DNA from 4 places in the Candidatus Pantoea multigeneris genome. Region 1 is predicted to be linked to each of the others. Evidence: riboswitches for the same ligand, from Rfam matches in the RefSeq annotation. Region 1 holds a riboswitch; each other region holds the start of a gene.
What was found. Region 1 has a riboswitch for thiamine pyrophosphate ahead of thiC (phosphomethylpyrimidine synthase ThiC). Riboswitches for the same ligand answer to the same signal wherever they lie in the genome.
Positions count from the first base shown of each region.

Region 2: linked by a shared signal. The riboswitch ahead of F3J40_RS11485 (FAD-dependent oxidoreductase) and the one ahead of thiC (phosphomethylpyrimidine synthase ThiC) in region 1 are both predicted to bind thiamine pyrophosphate.
Region 3: linked by a shared signal. The riboswitch ahead of thiM (hydroxyethylthiazole kinase) and the one ahead of thiC (phosphomethylpyrimidine synthase ThiC) in region 1 are both predicted to bind thiamine pyrophosphate.
Region 4: linked by a shared signal. The riboswitch ahead of tenA (thiaminase II) and the one ahead of thiC (phosphomethylpyrimidine synthase ThiC) in region 1 are both predicted to bind thiamine pyrophosphate.

Region 1 is NZ_VWXF01000019.1:14,763-20,769, reverse strand. It holds gene F3J40_RS24355 (YjaG family protein) at 1-142, opposite strand, end outside; gene nfi (deoxyribonuclease V) at 196-864, opposite strand; gene hemE (uroporphyrinogen decarboxylase) at 870-1,937, opposite strand; gene nudC (NAD(+) diphosphatase) at 1,978-2,751, opposite strand; gene F3J40_RS24335 (Rsd/AlgQ family anti-sigma factor) at 2,907-3,413, shown strand; TPP riboswitch at 3,517-3,617, shown strand; gene thiC (phosphomethylpyrimidine synthase ThiC) at 3,705-5,627, shown strand; gene thiE (thiamine phosphate synthase) at 5,630-6,007, shown strand, end outside.
Region 2 is NZ_VWXF01000004.1:141,016-147,022, reverse strand. It holds gene F3J40_RS11510 (alpha/beta fold hydrolase) at 1-708, shown strand, start outside; gene F3J40_RS11505 (hypothetical protein) at 783-1,121, shown strand; gene F3J40_RS11500 (ThiF family adenylyltransferase) at 1,164-2,159, opposite strand; gene F3J40_RS11495 (thiazole synthase) at 2,156-2,917, opposite strand; gene thiS (sulfur carrier protein ThiS) at 2,921-3,118, opposite strand; gene F3J40_RS11485 (FAD-dependent oxidoreductase) at 3,115-4,044, opposite strand; TPP riboswitch at 4,188-4,308, opposite strand; gene F3J40_RS11480 (LysR family transcriptional regulator) at 4,419-5,321, shown strand; gene F3J40_RS11475 (FUSC family protein) at 5,420-6,007, shown strand, end outside.
Region 3 is NZ_VWXF01000006.1:13,997-20,003, reverse strand. It holds gene F3J40_RS14645 (hypothetical protein) at 1-3,550, opposite strand, end outside; TPP riboswitch at 3,749-3,849, shown strand; gene thiM (hydroxyethylthiazole kinase) at 3,888-4,676, shown strand; gene thiD (bifunctional hydroxymethylpyrimidine kinase/phosphomethylpyrimidine kinase) at 4,673-5,473, shown strand; gene yegS (lipid kinase YegS) at 5,505-6,007, opposite strand, start outside.
Region 4 is NZ_VWXF01000004.1:120,977-126,983, reverse strand. It holds gene fhuE (ferric-rhodotorulic acid/ferric-coprogen receptor FhuE) at 108-2,303, shown strand; TPP riboswitch at 2,397-2,499, shown strand; gene tenA (thiaminase II) at 2,563-3,249, shown strand; gene F3J40_RS11400 (ABC transporter ATP-binding protein) at 3,246-4,001, shown strand; gene F3J40_RS11395 (ABC transporter permease) at 4,001-4,765, shown strand; gene F3J40_RS11390 (ABC transporter substrate-binding protein) at 4,787-5,719, shown strand; gene kup (low affinity potassium transporter Kup) at 5,764-6,007, opposite strand, start outside.

The DNA.
Region 1 (6,007 bases):
AAAGTGCCGGGTCAGCGAATTCCGTTTGCTGACAAAAAGCCCAGTAATTAGGGAACATGCGCTCGCACAGGCAAGCCATAAAAGTCACATGTTGCCAGCTTTCCAGCTTTGCAAGGCGTAAATGAACAGGGTTTTGTAACATGGCGAATGCTCTTCACTATATTTCTCTGGCGGCAGTGTACCGCAAAGCCTGCGTTAAAGCGCGTGTTGCCAGCGTTGAAATGCAGGACGTTGCGAGGCAACAGCATCTGCCCAGCGGGTAGGTTCCGGAAGACGATAACCTTGGGTGACATTTTGTGTCCAGTAAAGCGCACTATTTTGGCTGACCCGATGCCCCGTCGAGATAAACAAAGGGTTGCAGCGGGCTTTGCTGCGCCACACCCAGCCAATCTGTTCGCCTTTATCATGCAGTGGAACACAGGCCCCGACTGTTGACTCAAGCTCATCGCAGCGGCCACATAGCCGCTTTTTAGCGACACCAATCGTGGGCACATCCACCATCAAGCCAAAATGCGCTGCAACACCGAGCCGGCGTGGATGTGCAATGCCATGACCATCCACAAACAGGAGGTCGGGCTTCTGCTGTAGCTGAGACCATGCGGCTAATAATGCGGGATATTCACGGAAGGAAAGAAAGCCAGGGATGTATGGCAGGGTGGTGGCAATACGTGCCACCTGATACTCAACCAGCCGCAGCGAGGGATATTCTAAAATAACCAACGCTGCACGTGTAATTTCGCCGCCCTGCTCGAAACCGACATCAGCCCCACCGATCCAGCGTGGGGGCAGGACGTCAAAGTCATCTTCCCGTACTACCTGAGCAGCGCAACGCATCTGCTCAGCTCGCAAGGCAGCGATATCCACCACGTTTATGCCTGATGATAAGGCTTAGACAAACGATGCACGGCCTCAATGAACACACCGGCATTTTCCGGCGGCACATCAAGGTGAATACCGTGTCCGAGGTTGAATACATGCCCTTCCCCGCTGCCGAAGCCAGCAAGAATAGTGGCAACCTCTTCTTCGATGCGCGCCGGTGGAGCATACAACATTGAAGGGTCCATGTTGCCTTGCAGCGCCACACGGTGGCCCACGCGACGGCGAGCATCGGCGATATCCGTCGTCCAGTCCAGGCCTAATGCATCACAGCCGGTATCCGCCATCGCTTCCAGCCACTGCCCGCCACCTTTAGTGAACAGCGTAACCGGTACACGGCGACCGTCATTTTCATGCAACAAGCTGTCGACGATTTTATGCATGTAGTACAGCGAAAATTCGCGGTAATCACGGCCTGACAGCACGCCGCCCCAGGTATCAAAAATCATGACTGACTGTGCGCCAGCACGGATTTGGGCATTGAGGTACAGAATGACGCTGTCAGCCAGTTTATCCAGCAGCGCATGCAGCGTTGCGGGTTCAGCAAACATCATCTTTTTGATTTTCGTGAACGCTTTGCTGCTGCCGCCTTCAACCATGTAGGTGGCCAAAGTCCACGGGCTACCGGAGAAACCAATCAGTGGCACTTCGCCTTTCAGATTACGGCGGATCGTGCGCACGGCATTCATCACATAGCCCAGTTCCTGCTCAGGATCGGGGACCGGGAGGCGGTCAACATCGGCGCGGCAAGTAATTGGGCGCTCGAAGCGTGGGCCTTCACCCGTTTCAAAATAGAGTCCCAGCCCCATGGCATCGGGGACGGTGAGAATATCACTGAAGAGGATTGCCGCATCCAGTGGGAAGCGGCGCAGCGGTTGCAGCGTCACCTCACAGGCCAGTTCAGCATTTTTGCACAGCGACATAAAATCACCGGCTTCAGCGCGGGTGGCTTTGTATTCCGGTAAATAGCGGCCTGCTTGTCGCATCATCCATACTGGGGTGGTATCCACCGGCTGACGTAACAGGGCACGCAGATAACGATCGTTCTTCAGTTCACTCATTTTTGGGCTCTCTCTGTCTCAGACGCGCAGTGTAGCATTTTCATGAACTCTCGGCGCGGCAGATGGCGACAGTATCTTCAATCAATCGGCGAGCAACCGTGCCTGGCGGTGGTAGCTGAGGGAGTTGATCAAAGCGATACCAGCCCGCATCCTGTAGCTCTTTACCATCAATTTTGAGATCGCCGCCGGCATATTCAGCCATAAACGCCGTCATCAGTGATTGAGGGAACGGCCAGGGCTGAGAGGTAACATAGCGCACGTTTTTTACCTGCACATTGCTCTCTTCCATCACTTCGCGCGCCACCGCTTGTTCCAGCGTCTCACCCACCTCGACAAAGCCGGCCAGCACGGTATAAACATTGTTACGATGGTTAGTGTGATTGGCTAACAGGATTTCATCCCCACGCCGGATAGCCACAATCACACAAGGTGCGATCTGTGGGTAATAGCGTTCACGACAGTGACTACACAGGCAGGCAAACTCACGCTTACTATGGTGCATTTCATGACCACAGTAGCCACACCAGCGATGCGAACGATAAAACTCCGCCAGCTGCACCCCACGGCCCGCCAACTGAAACAGTTTCACATCTTCATTGATCAGCTGACGTGCTGAAGCCATATTGTCAGGGCGGGATTCACACACCAGCCATACCGTTTCGCCTTGCCACTCGCCGATAGGCATGCCAAGACTTCCCACTAAATTGAATGCACTTGCAGGCCCCTGCGGCAGCTCACCATGCGGCAGCCAAAGTTTGTTTTCCTGGCTGACAACCCACCATCCAGCGTCTACGCTTGAGATCTCACGTTGCATATAAATCGTCATCCTTATGCGTCGTATGTTGACGCTGAAGTCCTGATGTTAGTGTGTAAATCACTATACCCTAATTATTTTGGGTTGCAGGCAAGCAGATAGCACTGCGCCAGCACTCTGCAATGATCGGGAAAATAAACAATCCGGAGCCTCTAATGCTTAACCAGTTAAATGACCTGACCGATCGCGTAGGTGGCAGTAACGAACTGGTCGATGCGTGGCTGGAAGCCCGCCGCCAGTTACTGGTGTCGTACTATCATCTTGTCGGTATTAAACCCAATAAAGAGTCCTTAACGGCGCTGGATGAACAAGCGCTGGATAGCTTCTGTCACGGGCTGGTGGATTACCTCTCAGCGGGCCACTTCAGTGTTTATGAGCGCATCATCAGTGAGATGCAAGGCGACAGCCCATTGATTGCTGCTGCGCAAATTTATCCTCAGCTGGAACGCAACACCGAACATTTGATGCAGCTGTATGACGGTCATCTGCAGCAGTCGATTACTGATGATAACTGCATGACTTTTCAGCAGGCACTTTCAGAAGTGGGAGAAGTACTGGAAGCCCGCTTTACGCTGGAAGATAAGCTCGTGCAGTTGGCCTGGGATAATCAGTTGGCAAGTGCCCCGGTTGCCAATGCAAACGATATGGCACGCCCAGCTTAAAAAACAGCAAATGTAAAATGCTTGTTATTATTAAAAAGGCCTTTTATGCTGAAGGGGCTTTGCAGTATCAACGCGAAGTCGTTCAGCGCTAAGGCCTGAGCGTTTTATCTTGTCGGAGTGCCCCCCGGGGCTGAGACCGTTAATTCGGGATCCGCGGAACCTGATCAGGCTAATACCTGCGAAGGGAACAAGAGTAAAATTCATCAGTGCAGCGGCACTTTATCGCCTGCTGTTGCTGTTACTCCTTCCGGACTCCGGACAAGCAAACTTCCCTTTTAGATGGAAATTGCTATGTCTGTATCGAAAACAAACCGCCGTGAACAGCGCGCCCAGGCGCAAGAATTTATCGACTCACTCAAAGGCGGATCGGCCTTCCCTAACTCTAAACGTATCTGGATCACCGGTAGCCAGCCTGATATTCGCGTGCCTATGCGTGAGATTCAGCTCAGCCCGACACTGGTCGGCGGCAGTAAAAGTGAGCCTCAGTTTGAAGATAACGAGGCAGTGCCGGTGTATGACACCGCGGGGCCTTATGGCGATCCTGATGCGCAGATTGATGTCCATCGTGGACTGCATAAGCTGCGCGCACGCTGGATAACACAGCGTGATGACAGTGAAACTCTCGAGCAGATCAGCTCGGTCTACACGCAACAACGCTTAGCCGATGATGGCTTAGACCATTTGCGGTTTGAACATCTGCCACAGCCTCGCCGGGCAAAAGCCGGACGCTGCGTGACACAGCTTCATTACGCTCGCCTCGGCATCGTCACCCCGGAGATGGAATATATTGCGCTGCGTGAAAATATGGGTCGCGAACGGATTCGTGGTGAAGTGCTGCTGCAACAGCATCCGGGTCACAGCTTCGGTGCGCATCTCCCCGAGAATATCACTGCTGAGTTCGTGCGTGAGGAAGTGGCCGCCGGACGTGCAATTATCCCCGCCAACATTAACCATCCCGAATCTGAGCCCATGATTATTGGTCGCAATTTCCTGGTTAAGGTCAACGCTAACATCGGAAACTCTGCCGTCACGTCTTCCATTGAAGAAGAGGTAGAAAAGCTGGTGTGGTCAACCCGTTGGGGCGCGGATACCGTGATGGACCTTTCAACCGGTCGCTACATCCATGAAACCCGAGAGTGGATCTTGCGTAACAGCCCCGTTCCTATTGGTACAGTGCCGATTTATCAGGCGCTGGAAAAGGTCAACGGCGTAGCGGAAGATCTTAACTGGGAAGTGTTCCGCGATACTCTGCTGGAACAGGCTGAACAGGGCGTCGATTACTTTACTATTCATGCCGGAGTCCTGCTGCGCTATGTGCCAATGACCGCCAAACGTCTGACTGGTATTGTTTCTCGTGGCGGCTCAATTATGGCGAAGTGGTGCCTTTCACATCATAAAGAGAGTTTCCTCTATCAGCATTTCCGCGAAATTTGTGAAATCTGCGCGGCGTATGATGTTTCGCTATCACTGGGTGATGGCCTGCGTCCTGGATCCATTCAGGATGCCAATGACGAAGCACAGTTTGCCGAGCTGCATACGCTTGGAGAGCTGACAAAGATTGCCTGGGAGTATGATGTTCAGGTGATGATCGAGGGGCCGGGACATGTGCCGATGCAGATGATCCGCCGCAATATGACGGAACAACTTGAGCATTGCCATGAGGCGCCGTTCTATACCCTTGGCCCGTTAACCACTGACATAGCCCCTGGCTACGATCACTTCACCTCAGGAATTGGTGCCGCCATGATCGGCTGGTTTGGTTGTGCCATGCTGTGTTACGTCACCCCGAAAGAACATCTGGGTTTACCGAATAAAGAGGATGTGAAGCAAGGGCTGATCACCTATAAAATTGCCGCCCACGCCGCCGATTTGGCGAAAGGCCATCCGGGCGCGCAAATTCGTGATAACGCGATGTCCAAAGCGCGTTTTGAATTCCGTTGGGAAGATCAGTTTAATCTGGCACTCGACCCGCACACTGCCCGCGCCTATCATGACGAAACACTGCCGCAAGAATCTGGCAAAGTGGCACATTTCTGCTCTATGTGTGGACCCAAATTCTGCTCAATGAAGATTACGCAGGAAGTCCGTGAATATGCAGCGCAGCAGGAAGCTGCGGCAAAACCTATCGAAATTGGCATGGCAAGGATGTCCGATGCGTTTCGCAGTCGCGGCAGCGAGCTGTATCACCCAGCCGATGCCCTAAACGAGGAATAAGTATGAGTGCCCCTTTTCCCTCCACCGCACCAGTCCTGGGACTGTATCCGGTTGTGGACAGCGTTGAATGGATCGCCCGCCTGCTAGAAGCTGGCGTACGCACGATCCAGCTACGCGTGAAAGATCGTCAGGATGAGGATGTCGAACCGGCGATCCGGGAAGCCATCGCATTGGGCAAACAGTATCAGGCACGGCTGTTTATCAATGACTACTGGCAGCTCGCGGTGCGCCACCAGGCTTATGGTGTCCATCTGGGGCAGGAAGATCTCGACGTGGCAGATCTGGATGCGATCCGCGCTGCGGGGCTGCGTTTAGGGATTTCGACCCATGACGATGCCGAGCTGGACCGCGCGCTAGCGATCCAGCCATCCTACATTGCA
Region 2 (6,007 bases), on a different contig from region 1:
CTGCCGGGACAAGGGGATTCCGACTGTCCGCTGCAAGGTTACGATACCGAAGCTTTAGGGGATACCTTGCACGGGCTGCTGACACAGCTTGCCGTCTCACGTTATTTCCTGGCCGCGCATGATGTCGGCTCGTGGGTGGCTTTCCCCTATGCGCTACGCTTTGGTGAAGAACTCCAGGGGCTGGCTTTGCTGGATGCGGGGATACCCGGTGTGACGTTGCCCGACCAGCTTCCGGTCACACCCGATCGCGCATGGAAGACCTGGCACTTTGCCTTTCATACTCTGGCAGACTTACCTGAAATGCTGTTACAGGGGCGAGAAAGGCAATATCTGGAGTGGTTTCTGCAACGTAAAACGGCACGCGCAGATATCTTCACCCCGGCGGTCATCGATGAGTACCTGCGTACTTTAGTCCGCCCAGGCGGATTACGGGCCGGGTTAGCCTATTACCGTGCAGCCTCACTCTCTGCCAGCCAAAACCGGGAATGGATTGCGCAAAGCAAACTGACCGTTCCGCTATTGGCTGTTAGTGCCGATCAGGGGTCTATTCCTGACATGGCAGCCCCGCTGCGTCAGTACGCTACGCAGGTGGAAGGCATCAAGCTTTCCCAGTGCGGGCATTACATCCCGGAAGAACAGCCTGAAGCATTGTCTGCTGCGCTGGACGGTTTTTTCGCCGGTATTTGTAGCAGCGATGGACTTCATTAAAGATTTATTGACCTTTTGCAGGCATTTTTGCGCTACCCTGTGCCGCGTTTCTTCTATTTCAATCAGGTATTTTCATGACAAAGCGTAAAATGACGCTCACTGCTGCTCTGTTGGCTGCTGCTGCACTGGTAGCCTGGTGGCTGGTTCCGCACTACAGCAAAGAGGATGAGGCTTATTACGTTTCGGTGTTTTGTGCGATTCACCACGACGATAGCTCGCTATTTCTTAAGGATATGAACACGGTGATTGAGGGCGGGAACTCAGACTATGCACTGCAAAAGATTCATTTCATCCCATCGTTGGGCAAGAAGGTCGTAAACAGTTGGTCGAAACTCACCCCTGAGCAACAACTGAAGGCCAAAAACGATAATCCAGCTTGCCAGCAGTTAATGCACCAGCAGCTGGATCGATAATCTGTCACGTCGCGCCGCTATCACCTCTGCGGCGTGACGTTGTCACTCAATGCCACAAGCGCTATCAAGGCGATTTGCCGCCACAATGGCAAGCTGGCTAAAACCTCTTCTTTCCAGTGTCATTGCCGCTTGTGCTGCACGAATCCCGCTGGCGCACACGAAGACAATTCTCCGGTCGTGTGGCGGTTGCCACCCAGCCAAATCTCGCGGCAGAATACGTAAAACTTGCGCCTGAATACTTTGTGGCGCCTCCTGTTCACTGCGCAACTCAACAATACAATCGCCCTCCATTAACATCGAACTGTCAATAAATGGCACGCCGGGTTCCAGCGGTTCTTCTGCCTGATCAAAGCGGAATTTACGAAAATGCCAGTTAGCAAAGTCACAGTTAATCAGACTGCCCAGCGGAGAAGGCTGTAGCTCCAGCAGCACGCTGAGCGCCATTTGCGCCTGCATCGCACCCAGCGTGGCGACAGCCGGTCCCATGACACCGGCGGTATTGCAATTAGCGGCGGCGGCAGGCAGACGTGGGAACAGCGCCCGATAGCCAGGCGCACTGCCACAAAATCCCCCCACGTAACCCTGACGACCCAGTACCGAAGCACTGATCAAGGGGATACCCAACGCCTGACAGGCATCCGATAACGGATAGGTCACCGCAAAATTATCCGCAGCGTCCAGTGCGAGATCGATATCGACCAATGCCTCCGCCACATTGCCCGGCAGCAGCGGTTTGATCACCGCTTCAACCACTACGTCAGGATTCCTCTCTGCCACCGCGCGTTGCGCACAGAGCGCTTTTGGCTGGCCGATATCTGCCAGGGTGAATAAGTTTTGCCGGTGTAAATTATGCTCTTCAACGACATCGTTATCGTAGAGGCGAATAAAGCCCACCCCGGCACCCGCGAGCAGAGGTAACAGAGACGACCCGAGGCCACCCGCACCGACAATCAATATCCTTGCTTGTGCCAGCTTTTGCTGCCCGGCATCGCCGACTTCTTCCAGCATCACCTGACGCTGATAGCGTGCGTGGCTCATGACCCAAACTCCGCCAGACCGAATAATGGCGTTGAAGCCGCAGCCATATCCCGGCGTTCCATCAATCCCGCTTCATGTGCAGTCAAACCCGCCTGAACCGCCTGACCAAAGGCCGTCGCCATGGCGACAGGATCACGTGCTTTTGCGACTGCGGTGTTCAGCAGAATCGCATCAAATCCCATTTCCATTGCCTGTGCGGCCTGGCTGGGCGCGCCAATGCCCGCATCAATAATCAGCGGCACATGCTTAAACCAGTTTCGCATGGTGCGCAGGCCTTCGATGTTACGTAATCCCTGACCGGAACCGATGGGTGCGCCCCACGGCATCAACACTTCACAGCCCGCTTCCAGCAGTTTTTCCCCCAGAATCAAATCCTCTGTGGTGTAGGGGAAAACCTGGAAATCTTCGCGACACAGAATACGTGCGGCTTCGACCAGCGCGAACGGGTCGGGTTGCAGCGTATCGGCGTGACCAATCACCTCTAACTTGATCCAACGCGTGTTGAATACCTCTCGCGCCATATGCGCCGTCGTCACCGCGTCTTTGACGGTGTGGCATCCTGCGGTGTTAGGCAGCACCCGTTTATTGAGCTGCGTGAGCAGTTGGCGAAATGCTCCCCCACCTTCACCTTCACGCCGTAAGCTGACGGTGATGATATCTGACCCGGAAGCCTCCACCGCCTGCTGTAACACCGCGGGTGAAGGATAACCGGCAGTACCAAGCAGCAGACGTGACTGTGGTTGATAATCGTAGAACATGGCTCAACCTCCCTGCATCGGCGACAGCACTTCCAACTGCTGCCCCTCAGCCAGCGCAAAATCTGCGTAACGGCTGCGTGGGACAAACTCGCCGTTCACTGCGCTGGCAACACAGCTGGCATCAATATTTTGCTCCAGTAATAACGCCGCGAGCGTCATTGCGCCGGTTTCTACCGGTTGCCCATTCAGTTCAATTTTCACGCCAGATTCTCCTGGGATAATTTTTGCATTAATTGTTCAGCCATGATTGGCGCTAACAAAAAACCGTGACGGTACATGCCATTCACGTGGAAGACGCCATCTTCATAGCGTACCTGTGGCAGATTGCAGCGATAAGCCGGTCGTAGGCCGGTGTTGCTTTCAATCACACGCGCTTCTGCCAATGCGGGATGTAACGTATACGCCGCACTCAGTAACTCCATCATCGCGCGTGCACTGATAACACTGTTGTCATCACTTTCGACCATGGTCGCTCCCAGCATGAATCGCCCCCCTTCTCGCGGGACCAGATAACAGGGGAAACGGGGATGCAACAGGCGAACAGGACGGGAGAAGGACACTTCACTGGACTGCAGGATAATCATTTCACCGCGCACCGCGCGCAATTCTGGCTGGGCCTGACGGGCATGAATACCACGGCAGTCAATCACCCTGCCGGTAGCAGGTCCGCTGTGGAAATTCACGCCTGAAGCAATCAGTTTTTCACGTAGCGTAGTCAGAGCAATGCGAGGATCAAGATGGGCTTCACCGGCAAAGAACAGTCCGCGACTGAAGCGTTTTTCCAGAGCAGGCTCCAGCGTTTCTGGATCAACCCACTGATGCTCACGCGTCATAGCAGCGAAGCGGTCCAGCTCGCGCGCATCGCGGGGTGGAGCCACTACCAGCGTCCCCTGATGTTGAACACCGGGGATCCGGTCAGCCCACCAGGCGGCACTGTGTTGCCCCCACACAATCACTTCTTCAGGCGCGCTTTCCGCTTCGCACCAGGGGGCCAGCATGCCGCCCGCACACCAGGAGGCGGGCTGATGATCGCTGGTGATCACTTCCAGCTTTTCTCCGCGTTCCGCCAACAACGTGGCGACACAAAGCGCGCTTACGCCATTGCCCAAGATTGACCAGTGGCTCATGGCAACACCTCTGGCTGTAAGGTCTGAAAATGTCGGGAATTTTTCACCGTGGCCTCATGATAAAACAGCTGTGAGACCCGTGATACATCGTGGAATAAGCGAGAGAAGTGGCATGGCGTGGAGGCGCGTGCAGCAGTACAAACGGCGCAAAATGCCTGTCTTCCTCCGCCAGTATCAACTGGGTCAGGTTCTAAGGGTCGCTGAACCGCGCAGATGCGCTACCAGCCTCTCAGTCTCTTGGGCGAGACTCCCCTGACGCCCCTAGTTGTAGTGTAAGCGGTGCTGCGCCGTCAAGAATTTTCCCGCAAACCCTACCCTGTGTTGAACACAGGGTATACTCTGCTCCATTGTGCTAAACGCAAAGAACCTGCCCTATGAAAATGCCTGACCTGAATTTACTTATCGCGCTGGATATCTTACTGGAGGAAGGCAGCGTGGTGGGTGCTGCCCGTAAAATGAATCTCAGCCCGGCGGCGATGAGTCGCACCCTGGGCCGGATCAGGGAAACCCTGAAAGATCCCATTTTGGTGCCCGCAGGCCGCAAACTAGTGCCAACACCGCGCGCATTAGCGCTACGCGAAGAAGTCAGACTGGCAGTGAGTCAGGTCAAACACTTGCTGACCCCGGACAGCGCGATTGATGTGAGCTTACTGGCACGCCGTTTTAACGTGCGGGCGAATGATGTTTTTGTCGGGCTCTATTCCGGCCGCCTGCTGGAGAAAATGGCGCTGGAGATGCCGCTGGCATCACTCTATTTTTCCGCCGAAGAAGATAATGTCGATGGTGACGTACTCCGTCGGGGAAATGTTGATTTGTACATCAGCGCTTCACGCCCCCTGGGCGCGGAAATCCGCGTTCAACCCCTGTTTACCACTTCCTTTGTCGGCATTGCCCGTGAAGGTCATCCCATCTTCGATAATCCTATTAGCATGGAAAGTCTCACCCAGTGGGAACACATTGGCGTGTCCAGACGTGGAAAATTCTCCGGCCCCATTGACGATGCATTAGCGGAAGCAGGCTTGCAGCGCAAAGTCGCTCTCGTCGTCTCCACGCCCTTTACCGCGCTATTTGCTTTGCAGGATTCAGATCTGCTGTTGCCGCTGCCTGAACATCTGGCCCGTCACGCGCAGGCAGCAGGTTTACGTATTCGGTTATTTCAACTGCCGATTGCGTTGCAAACGGTGCTGTTTACGCAAGCCTGGCACCCCCGCTTTCAGCAGGACCCGGCGCACCAGTGGCTCAGACGCACCATCCACAGTTTATGCAATATCGATTGAGCCGTGCGTTTAACGCAATCATCAATTCCAATCATGTCACTTTCCATCATGGATAACGCTGCCTAAAGTACCGCTGCACACACTTTAGAGACAGCAAAATGAGTGATACCCCCTTATCCCTACGTCTGGTGCGACGGCTCAGCGCACTGGATATCACCACGGCACACAGCACCTACTTATTCCGATCGCTGCTGGCTGCCTGGCTGGCGCTGGTGACAGCCTATCAGCTACAACTCGAATCCCCGTGGTCAGCCGCCTCTACCGTACTGCTGGTGATTAATCCCATTCAGGGCGCGGTTATCGGTAAAGGCAGTTGGCGTATTCTCGGCACACTTTTAGGAATGGTCGTGTCGGTGTTGCTGTTGGCATTTTTTGCCCAACAACCCTGGTTCTTTTTAACTGGCTTCAGCCTGTGGCTGGGTTTTGCCGTCGCTGGAATGACCCTACTGCGGCACTTCCGGGCCTCTGGCATGGTGGTTGCCGGATATACCGTGGGTCTTGCCACTTACGGTGCGTTGCAGCATCCCGAGTTAACCTTTGAGCAAGTGATCGCACGCGGTTCAACCGTGGTGGTCGGTGTCGTTTCTCTCGGCATTGTCACCGCCTTATTCAGCCGCCGTAGCATTACTGCGAAGGTGGACAAACAGCTAGCCCATCTGACACAAGCGTGTTTTGAGGCGATCAGC
Region 3 (6,007 bases), on a different contig from region 1:
TTACTGCATATAAATCACCAACGTTAATGGTTCGATGGCCATTATTAATGGTTGGCATGTATTCAGCAATGGATTTTGCCGCACTGTCACTGCAATGTAGCATTCTTTTTATATTATCAATGCTGGGGTTTGCAGAGATGGCATGAAACTGTTGAATGGTGCTTGAAAGCACATCTCTTGTTTCTACTACCCTTTTTCTTACCCCCGGCATGAGTGAAATGAGATCGGAGAGTTGGAGAAATCTATCTTCTGTTGCCGTAAAGCGCTTTTTAGCCTCATTTGCGTATTCATACATTCTGACAAGCTCGTCATTAAGAAGGTTGATGTCCGTTGCAATGCTTTGTAGTGGTGTCAATAAGTTGTTGATTTTATTTTCAATGAGCGATAATTTTTGATTGATTGCGATTTCAGATGAAAAAATATTATTTTTTAAAGTCTGAGTAATGCGTATATCATCATCTATTAACTCGTGAGTTTGTAAAAATGAATATTCTACCATGTCGTTAAGTAGCGATTTTATATCGGCTGGTGCATTTTTTGATAGTGATTTTAAAGATCGCGCATAGGATATGTCGCCATATAAACGAGCGACCAGATAGTCCATGTCCTGACTGACGGCAAATCTTGCATCGGCAATAATATCCTGATGAAGAGAACGAATAAATGCTTTTCTGTTTGACGTATAAGTGTGCTTAGGGAGCGGCGTTGCAATGCTTATTGCAGCACTGGAAAATGTAGCTGCTCCCCAGTAGAAAATACTTTTATATAAATCGTCATTAGAATTTTTAAGTTCATCATAATTACTTGCCAGGCTTTTTCCCAGCAGTGCGCTGTTAACGTTAGCGAGCAGGTCTACTAGCGTAAATGGAAGGTATTTAAGGAAGAATTTACTCCCCATCGATAAATTAGGTGTGGGAAATAATACTGATCCAATAGAAAATAGTATGATGAATACATCCATCCACTCTTTGGTGTTTCTAATCTCTCTCTCATCCCAGGAGAACCATTTATCATCTGCCGTAAAAATAAAGTCATCAATTTCATCCTTTAGGCGTGTATTTTTATTTTCAATAATGTTATTGATTATCTTTAGCTTGTGTTTGTCTGGATGTGTAGATAAAGAGAAGTTAGTGAATTTTAATGCGTCACTCTCATAGAGCCGATAGATTTTGGTAGCAGGGCCGGCTGGACCGTCAACATCAATAAATGTCATTTTTACATGCGTAAGATAGTCACTGTTCTTGTCTGGTATATAGCGGGGGGATAATTCTTCTTGCAGGAAATTCCTCAGATTTTCAACCTCTCTGGAGATATCTCTATAGCCTTTTTCATGCATAGCTTTACGACTTTCTAAGCTATCCAGATAATCTTTTCTGACATTATCATCAATACTGATATGGCTTTTTGTTGAGATATATTTACGTTCTGGACCCAGAAGCGCGGGCAGGCGTACTATTTCTTGCTGCTCCAGGCTGACGAGCAAACTTTCAAATCCATCGTGACTACCGTTTCCTTTTCTCAAAGGAATACAGATTATACTATGCGGAACATGTTCACCTACAGGATTATCATTGATCCCTACCAGATACCCCTGGGATCTTCCATTGAAAAAGTCAGATAATTTCTGTTTTTCTGACTGACTGATATGGATATTGTAGGTTTTAGTGTAATGGTCGATATTACTGATGTTTTTTAGTTCATCGATCCGCTTGTTTAATCTGCCATATGAACCAATAAGATAACTGGCATCATATTTTAAGTTGTCAACCTGAGCGATGAGATTCTGCTCCCAGTTACTGGTTTTGATTGATATTTCTTCAATGAGCTCACGAATGTCTTTATCCAATATCAATGCATTCATGTCGCTATCTGTAGGGTTCCATTTCCGATAAAAAGCAACCGCTTCCGCAAATGTTATTCGTATGGATTTTTTTGCATCGGAAAAGTTATTTGCATTCTCCCATTTTATCTCCGCATAATCGCTGAAGGGGAATAGACGTTTAATAAACATTTCAGATCGCGTCATTCTCTTGTTAATAATAATGTAAATAAGAGATTCGCTATTCAGTTTTTTATTGGTGTCATCGAAGTAAGATTTGTTTTTTTCTTTTTCAGCCAAGGAGATCATTTCATTTAAGTAATTAGAGAATTTAATTTTCCAGTTAAAAATCTCCGGAGATGAATTCTTTATATCCACGAAGGTCAAATGCTGTTGGATGTTGTTCATTTCTTTGGTTATTTTGTTTTCTTGTGACCATTTTTTTATTTTTTTATAAATTTCACCATCATAGTGGCTTGTTCGATTGTAGTTTTCATCATTAATGTTACGTATTTTCTTCAGGGTTGATTTGTTTATCATTTTAATATTGACCTGATTGGAGTAGCCATGTAATGCATCTACTTCTAATATATAACTTAATGCATGAATAAAGCCGTCGCCAAGAAATGTTTTCTGCCAGGATTCACGTTGATTGAATTTTTGAATTTTACTTAATGATGAAAGGTAATTTGTTTTATCGGAAAATATAACGTCAATAATTCCTTTTATAATTTCATTGCGAAATTTTTCAATTTGCCCAATCAGCCCAATATAGTGCGTTACAGCAAGTTTATCCATGAGGTATAAAGCATCAGGTTTATTAATTTTTTTCCTTTCCTCTATGTGTGATACATATAACTCAGTCATAACCTCGAGTTGATATCCTATAAGATGGTCAATTTTTACTTGCTCCTGTTGCACTTCGATTAAGGATCTAGTGCTATGGATTTTATCTCGGCTTAATTTTATTTGGTATGCTATATGATTTAGCATTACAGACAGCATGGATTTTTTTTCATGGTGTAAAATCGTTGTCGTGTTTCCTGGGGTAGCGGTGCTAAATTTACCATGTAACAATATATTATCGCTAATGGAGTCAAAGCTCTTTTTAATTGGGTCTGGTAGTTGAGTGAAAGATCTCACGTTTAACATGGAGGTTTTTTTTAAGTAATCGCCGTAATATATGTTTTTAATAACATTAGTTTCATCTCTTTTGATATAGGAATACTTTTTATAAAATGCATCGGTAATATTTCTCTTTTTTATGAATGTTTTTTCTTGCTCGTCAAGAAATTTAACACAGCCATGAAATATTTCCCTTCTGCTTAATTTAAACGTCACGGAAGTATTGAAATGTAATTCACCACCAATGGATTTTTTTATATCCTGCAATAGATTACCGGATCGACGTATGTTTTTTAACATAACCACTGGGGCATGCAGCTCTTTCCATTTATTTTCTGATATTGTTCTAAAAAATCTGAAGATGAAATTTACATCTTCAGTTGAATTACTCCGAGGATGTGTTGAGTTTATGTTGACTGAATCTCCATCATTAAATGTAAATTTAATGATATGTGATAAGCCGGGTGCGGGGGATCTTTTCTTCCGCAGGTTGTTAAAATCAGAGGGGTGGTTAAATTCATTGTCCGGGTAATTTTCAGGGTGCTTTTTTGTGAATTTTATTTCATTTTCAAAAAATGGTGCGCTGCTCACATCAGAAATTTTCACAATTGTTCTCCTGAGTTATATGACTTAATCTGCATTCATCAATTTTATTTCAGTTATTTTGTTATAAAAAAAGATCAGAGGTTCATTTTTTGCGCAGCAGTGTTTACTGATTTTTTACCGCATATAGCGGTAAGGGTTGATGCGAATCAGGCTGATGACTTGCGCGACGCCTTGTCCTTACCTTATGCTGCTGGCTGTGAATTTGACTCGGGGTGCAGCCTCTTTTGGGAAGCTGCTGAGAAACACCCGTTGAACCTGAACTGGATAATGCCAGCGGAGGGAAGTCAGATGCCTGTCCGCATCTCTCTTCCTGCCTCTGGTCAGGAGCCTGATTACCGTGTCGCATACCCCGCTTTCCTCTGCGCAACTCGCGCAAACGCTCGTGTTGTTACGCCAGCAGGCACCTTTAGTGCACTGTATGACCAATGATGTGGTCCAGACGTTTACTGCTAACGTGCTGCTTGCTCTCGGGGCTGCGCCTGCCATGGTGATTGACGCTGAGGAAGCCGCACAATTCAGTGCTGTTGCCAGTGCACTTCTGATCAATGTCGGGACGCTGACGGTGGATCGCCGTGATGCGATGCAGCGAGCGATAGTCTCAGCCGATCAAGCGGGTACACCCTGGGTACTTGACCCGGTAGCGGTGGGGGCATTGAGCTTACGTACTGCGTTTTGCCAGCAGATTTTGGCAGCTAAGCCTGCGGCTATTCGCGGCAATGCTTCTGAGATTCTGGCGTTGGCCCAGCAACAAAGCGGTGGACGTGGCGTTGACAGCCTGCACACTTCTGACCTGGCTATTGAGGCCGCGCAGGAGTTGGCAACACGCTTTAGCACTGTTGTCGCCGTCACAGGGGAGGTTGATTACATCACCGATGGCACCCGTACGCTGGCGGTACCGGGGGGTGATGCGATTCTGACGCGCGTGGTGGGCACTGGCTGTGCCCTGTCGGCCGTGGTGGCCGCATGCTGCGCACTACCTGGCGATCGCTTACAGCATGTTGCCAGCGCCTGTGCCATGGTCGCCCGTGCGGCGGAAGTGGCTGCCTCTCGTAGTCAGGGGCCGGGCAGTTTTGCCGTGGCGTTGCTGGATGGCTTGTGGTCACTGAATGTAGAGGAAGCACAATGAAGCGTATTAATGCCTTGACGATTGCCGGCACCGATCCCAGCGGTGGGGCTGGCATTCAGGCCGATCTAAAAGCTTTTTCTGCACTGGGTGCCTATGGCACCAGCGTCATCACGGCGCTGGTGGCGCAGAATACCCGTGGAGTGCAGTCGGTCTACCGCATTGAACCTGACTTTGTGGCAGCACAGCTGGATTCGGTGCTGGATGATGTGCGTATTGATAGCGCTAAAATTGGCATGTTGTCAGAAACCGCGATTGTTGAGGTGGTTGCCGAACGGCTGAAAAAAGTCCGCCTGCCATTCGTGGTACTGGACACCGTCATGGTGGCAAAAAGTGGCGATCCACTGCTCTCACCCGATGCGGTTGCCGCCGTGCGCGAGCTGTTATTACCGCAGGTCTCGCTGATTACCCCTAATCTTCCTGAAGCCGCCACGCTGCTGGGCACTGAGCATGCGCGTAATGAGCAGGAGATGTTGGCACAGGGAGAAGCATTAATCGCGCTGGGTTGTGAGGCAGTGCTGATGAAAGGGGGCCATTTAAGCGACGGTGAAAGCCCTGACTGGTTGATTACTGCGGCAGGCTCCCAGCGTTTCACTGCACCGCGCGTCAATACTCGCAACACGCACGGCACGGGCTGTACCTTGTCTGCGGCCCTGGCGGCGTTGCGTCCGCGTCATAACGACTGGGCGCAGACCGTGGCTGAAGCTAAAGCCTGGTTGCAGCAGGCGTTAATGCAGGCCGACTCACTGGAAGTCGGCCATGGCATTGGCCCCGTTCACCATTTCCATCAGTGGTGGTAACCCCCTGAGGTGATTTGCGCGGCTTGCGACCTTACGCCAGTAAAGGGCAGTGAGGTGGCAAGCGGCAACTCACTGCATCTGGCATCACTTCAAGCGTAAATTCGCGCCCGCTCAGTGGCTCACCATCGAGGTTAAACGTCATTTCATGGGGTGAGCGGATCGTCAGTTTACGTAGCCGGGCGGCAACGACATTGGGGTTTTCTTCATTGCTGGTCAGGGAATGCAGCAGGGTAGGCAATACTTCCTGTGCCGTGACGATACTCAGCTCAAGCAGACCATCATTGATACGCGCCTGCGGGCAAAGACGTTGACCGCCTCCGGCCTGTTGGCCATTGCCAATGCCAATCACCAGGGCATCACCTTGCCAGTGAAAATCATCCCCCTCGATCTCACAGCTGTCGGGTTTCAGCGTATCCATGCGCATCAGGCCATGGATAAAGTAGGAGACGCCTCCCAGGGCTGCCTTGAGTTTTTCTGGCGTTTCGGTGGTGATACGCGTCCCGAAGCCACCGGTGGCCATATTAATAAAATAGC
Region 4 (6,007 bases), on a different contig from region 1:
CATAAGAGAACGATACCGGTTGTGGGTAACATGCAATAGTTGGCAGGAAAACCCATACCTGGTCGGCATCACGCCATAAAACCTACATTCCTTTTAGGGAAGTGAATATGTCTTTCAAAAGCAGGGAAACCGGCACCGGTCTGCAAACCACCGGTGTCAAAACAAGCTTCAAGTGGTCTTTATTAGCCCTTTCTGTCAATGCGCTGTTCAATCCGCTGGCAGCATTGGCAGCAAGTAGCACAGCCACCACCACAGCAGCAACTTCGCAGGATCTGGTGGTCGATGCCAGCGTCGCGGGCAGTGATGACAGCGATAAAAAGGATTACACCGAGCAGGTCACGCGTGCAGGTACAAAGCTGCTACTGGCACCACGAGATGTACCGCAATCTGTGACGGTCGTGACACAGCAGCGCATGAAAGATCAGCAGTTGCAGACGGTTGGCGATGTTCTCACGAATACCACCGGTATCTCGGCCAGCCTGTATGACAGCGAGCGTTCGAGCTACTACTCTCGCGGCTATCAGATCACCAGCTACAGCTACGACGATATCCCAACTTCGGTCAGTGATACCTGGAACCTCGGCGACGCCGCAGAAGACTCGGCTATTTATGACAAAATTGAGGTTGTGCGGGGTGCCAATGGCCTGATGAGCGGATCGGGCAGTCCAGGCGCGTCGGTCAATATGGTGCGCAAACGTGCCGATAGCAAAACCTTCACCGGCGATCTCTATGCCAGTTATGGTAGCTGGAACAATCAACGCTATGTTGCCGACCTGTCCGGTCCCCTCAACAGCACGGGGTCGGTGCGTGGCCGCGTAGTGGCGGGTTATCAGGATCAGGACAGTTGGTTAGACCGCTACCACAAGCGCAAAGAGTTCCTGTATGGCGTGGTCGATGCGGACCTGACCGACAGCACGACGCTCTCATTGGGCTATGACTTCCAGGAGAGCCAGACCGCGAACCCAACCTGGGGCGGGCTGCCTATTTGGTACAGCAACGGCGCACCAACCCACTTTGCCCGCAGTACCAACCCTTCAGCGGACTGGACACATTACGACCTCAGCTCACACAAGGTCTTTGTTAACCTCGACCAGAAATTCGACAACGGCTGGGTATTCCGTCTCAATGCTACCCATGCCCAGGCGACCGTGAATGACAAACTGATTTACCTTGAAGATTTTGCCGATGCGCAAACCGGCCTTGGTTTATCCGCCTTTGGCAGTAAGGACCAGGGCAAACGTAATCTGGATTCTGTAGATACCTTTACCAGTGGCCCGATTGAGCTGTTTGGTCGCCAACACCAACTGCTGGCAGGACTCAGCTTCAGCCGCCAGCACAACCGCTATTACAGTTCAAATGGTGACTTCGGTGACACCACCATGCCAGACATCAACAACTGGAACGGTGACGTGGCTGAACCGTCATGGGGCGACTGGTATCTGGACTCTGATGATATCGTGCGACAGAAATCCATGTATACCGCCGCCCGTTTCTCCCTGGCCGATCCGCTCTCGTTGATCATTGGCGCACGCTATACCCAATGGAGCACACACGGTAGCAGCGGTAACGTCACCAAATATAACACCACGCCGTATGGTGGCCTGGTGTATGACATTAATGACACATGGTCCGCCTACGCCAGCTATACCTCCATCTTCCAGCCGCAAACCTATCGCGATGCCAACGGCCATTATCTTTCACCGGTTACCGGGAAAAACTATGAAACCGGCCTGAAATCAGACTGGTACAACGGCAAACTCACCGCAACGCTGGCGGTATTCCGTCTGGAACAAAGCAACGTCGCCCAGGCGCTGGATGGTGTGTTCGTGAATAGCTCCAGCGAACAAGCCTATACCACCGCCAACGGCACCGTCAGTAAAGGGGCCGAGTTTGAACTGAATGGTGCCGTCACTGACAACCTGAAAATGACGTTTGGCATCAGCCGTTACGTGGCTCGTGACAATACCGGCGCACGCCTGAACAGTGATATGCCGGAAACCGAGATCAAGCTGTTCACCAGTTATAACCTGCCAATGCTGCCGGAACTCACCGTCGGCGGAGGCGTAAACTGGCAAAACCGCGTGTATAAAGATGCGACCTATGTTGATGGCTCAACCAAACGTTACTATCAGGGCAGCTACCCGCTGGTTAATCTGTTTGCACGCTATGACGTGACTAAACAGCTTTCCGTGCAGGCCAACCTGCAAAACCTGTTTGATCGTGGTTACTACACCTCCATGGATGATGACCTGGTCTACGGTCAGCCGTTTAACTACTCCGTCAGCCTCTCTTATCACTTCTGATGCCGCTCAAACCCCCGCTTTTTGCGGGGGTTTTCAATCCCGGCTTTTCTCTTGCCGGTGATTGTAATCGCCCGCTGAATCACGTATAAAAAATGCCTCTCCGAGGGGTGTCCAGTGATGGGCTGAGATGGTGCAAACCGAACCCTTTGAACCTGATCTGGGTCATGCCAGCGAAGGGACGGGTCGGCAATCCTGCTACGTGCAACTGCCTGTTCTTACCTCCGGATGCCCGGATCTCCTGAAAGCGAATGGAGGTCCAATGTTTCTTCCTCAGTTTGATGCTGGCCTGTATGGTCAGTTACGCCGCAATGCTGGCTCCGTCTGGCAATCCTATGTCTGTCATGATTTCGTCCAGCAACTCGGTACAGGCACCCTGCCACATCATGCTTTCCGCCACTATCTGACCCAGGACTATCTGTTCCTGATCCACTTTGCCCGCGCTTATGCGCTGCTGGTCAGTAAATTCTCCACCTTGCCGGAAATGCGTGCGGCGACAACTTCCCTCAATGCCATCGTGAATGAACTGCCACTGCACGTGGCTTATTGCCAGCAGTGGGGGCTAAATGAAAGCAAGATGGAACAGGTGGAGGAAGCGGCTGAAACCATGAACTACACGCGCTATGTGCTGGATATTGGTCATCGTGGTGATGCACTGGATCTGCTCGCGGCATTAATGCCTTGCGTTGCCGGTTATGCCGAAATTGGCTTACGCCTGCTGAATGACCCTAATACGGTGCTGGAAGGCAATCCGTATGCTGACTGGATCCGCAACTACGGCGATCAGGCTTATCTGCGTGGCGTGCAGTCATCCCTTGATCTGCTGGAGAAAGTGGCTCATCAGCGCGGGGGAGAGAGCCGTCTGGCCGAACTTAACACCATTTTTAACACTGCAACCCGGCTCGAAGCGGCTTTCTGGCAAATGGGGTTGGATGCACCGGCGCAATGAGAAATCCACCGTTTAATCGCACCCAAGTGCCACCGGGTATCGCCGTACGCGATCTCTGTTTACGCTTCGGTCAGCGCACCATTTTCGAACGGTTGAGTGTCGATATTGCCAGCGGGCAAATCGTCGCCCTGCTGGGGGCCAGCGGGGCGGGCAAAACCAGCCTGCTCAGGATCATCGCCGGGCTGGCACAAGCCACATCCGGCAGTGTCATGGGCAGCGATGGGCTACCCATCAGCGGCAGAATTGCGTGGATGGGCCAAAAGGATCTGCTCTACCCGTGGCTGAGCGTGCAACAAAACGTGATGCTGGGTGCGCGCCTGCGTGGCGAGCAACCGGACCACGACTGGGCATTGCATCTGCTCGAACGCGTCGGTTTGCAGGATCAGCGTGATGCCCGTCCGGACACGCTTTCAGGAGGGATGCGCCAGCGGGCCGCGATTGCCCGTACCCTGTATGAACGTCAGCCCATTGTCCTGATGGATGAGCCCTTCTCCGCCCTTGATGCGATAACCCGCGCACGGGTACAGAACCTGGCCGCTGAACTGCTACAGGATCACACCGTGCTGCTCATCACTCACGATCCGGTGGAAGCCTGTCGCCTGGCGCACCAGTTGTTGGTGCTGTCACCGCATCCTGCCGGACTGGACACCTCACACACGCTGGCAGGAACACCGCCGCGCGCCTTAGATGATCCTGAACTGCTCCGCAGCCAGGGGGCGTTAGCCCAACAACTTCTGCGAGGAGCCGAATAATGGAGAGAACCGATTCTCGCCTGAACCGCCTCTGGCGCGGGGCTGTGGTCTTTGCGGGTTTACTGCTGCTGTGGACGCTGGTCACGATGAGCGGCGTTCCTCGTTTTCTCTTGCCCAATCCTGCTGCCGTGGTCGAAGCCTTGTGGCAGAACCGGGATTATCTGGCCGACCATACGCTGGTCACCGCGATGGAAATTCTCAGCGGCCTGGTGTGCGGTGTGTTGCTGGGCAGTGTGCTGGCGCTGTGTATGGTGTTTTCACCGCGCTTGCAGCGTTGGGTGATGCCCATGGTGCTCACCAGTCAGGCCATTCCGGTTTTCGCCTTAGCCCCGCTGCTGGTGTTGTGGTTTGGCTTTGGCATGAGTGCCAAGGTGGTTATGGCCGTGCTGGTGATTTTCTTTCCTGTCACTTCCGCTTTCTATGACGGCCTGCGCCGCGTCAGCAATGACTACCTTGATCTGGCTCGCACCATGCGCGCTTCGGGCTGGGCGCAGCTGCGCCATGTGCGGCTGATGGCCGCTTTGCCTGCCTTCGGCACCGGACTGCGCATGGCGGCCGCCGTGGCACCGATTGGGGCGATCATTGGCGAATGGGTAGGATCAGCCGAGGGGCTGGGCTACGTCATGATGAACGCCAACGCCCGAATGCAGAGCGATTTATGCTTTGCTGCACTGTTTATTTTGATTTTGATGACCATCGCGCTGTGGGTGGCGATCGATACCCTGCTCCGCCGCCTGATTAGCTGGGCACCGGATACACATTAAAAATTTTACCAAGGAAAGACCATGTTCAAGAAAACGGCGACCACCTTACTGTTAGCCGCCTGCATTAGCCAGGCGCATGCGGCGGAAAAACTGACACTGATGCTCGACTGGTATGTTAACCCGGATCATGCGCCGATTATGGTGGCAGAGCAGATCGGTGCCTTCAAAGCAGAAGGGCTGGACGTGAAAATCGTTCCACCTTCCGATCCTTCACTGCCACCGCGCTTGGTGGCGGCGAAACAGGCTGATTTAGCCATCACCTACCAGCCGCAGTTGCACTTCTTCGCCGATGAAGGTTTGCCGCTGGTGCGCGTGGGCACGTTAATCAACACGCCGCTGAACACGGTAATTACCCTCGATCCTAAGGTTAAATCTCCGGCGGAACTGAAAGGTAAGACCATCGGTTTCTCCGTCAGCGGGATTGAACAAGCCACGCTGAACACCATGCTGGCCCACGACGGTGTCAGTGGCAAAGAGGTCAAACTGGTCAATGTTAACTTCCAGCTCACCAGCGCCCTGTTGACGCACAAAGTTGATGCCGTGATTGGCGGTTATCGCAATATTGAAGCGCTGGAGATGAAAATGCAGGGGGCAAAACCAGTGGTGTTCAACGTGGAAGATTATGGCGTGCCTGCTTACGATGAGCTGATCATCGTTGCTAACCGCGACGAAGTGAACGACCCACGGATTAAGAAATTCCTCGCCGCGCTGAAAAAAGGCAGTGACTATCTGCACGCGCATCCGGAAGAGAGTTGGAAAGCGTTTGCCGCCGCGCACCCGGAACTGAATACCGACTTCAATCATCAGGCATGGATGGCATCACTGCCGCTGTTTGCACGCGACCCGGCGAAGCTGGACAAAGCCCGCTACGACGCGTACGAAAAATTCCTGTTTGATAACAAGCTGATCAAAAAAATCACGCCGGTAGACAGCTACGCCGTCGAGCCTGAGTAAGGCATCCGTGCAGGAAACGCCGTCGCGTTTCCTGCCGCTCCAGGTTAAAACTCTTTCTGTCCACCTAACTCGATCACCCGGTTAGGCGGGATGCGGAACTGCTCGTGAACCCGCAAAGCATTTCGCTGGAAGAAATGGAAGATCCCACCTTTGATTCGCGCCAGCCCCTTGCGCTTTTTCATCACCAGCGTGTCATGGGAAGTAAAGAATGAGGCTTCGTTAACTGAACAGCCAAAGCCTTCCATGCCGCATAAATGCAGAATTTCTTGCATTGAGGGGACTTCGTGC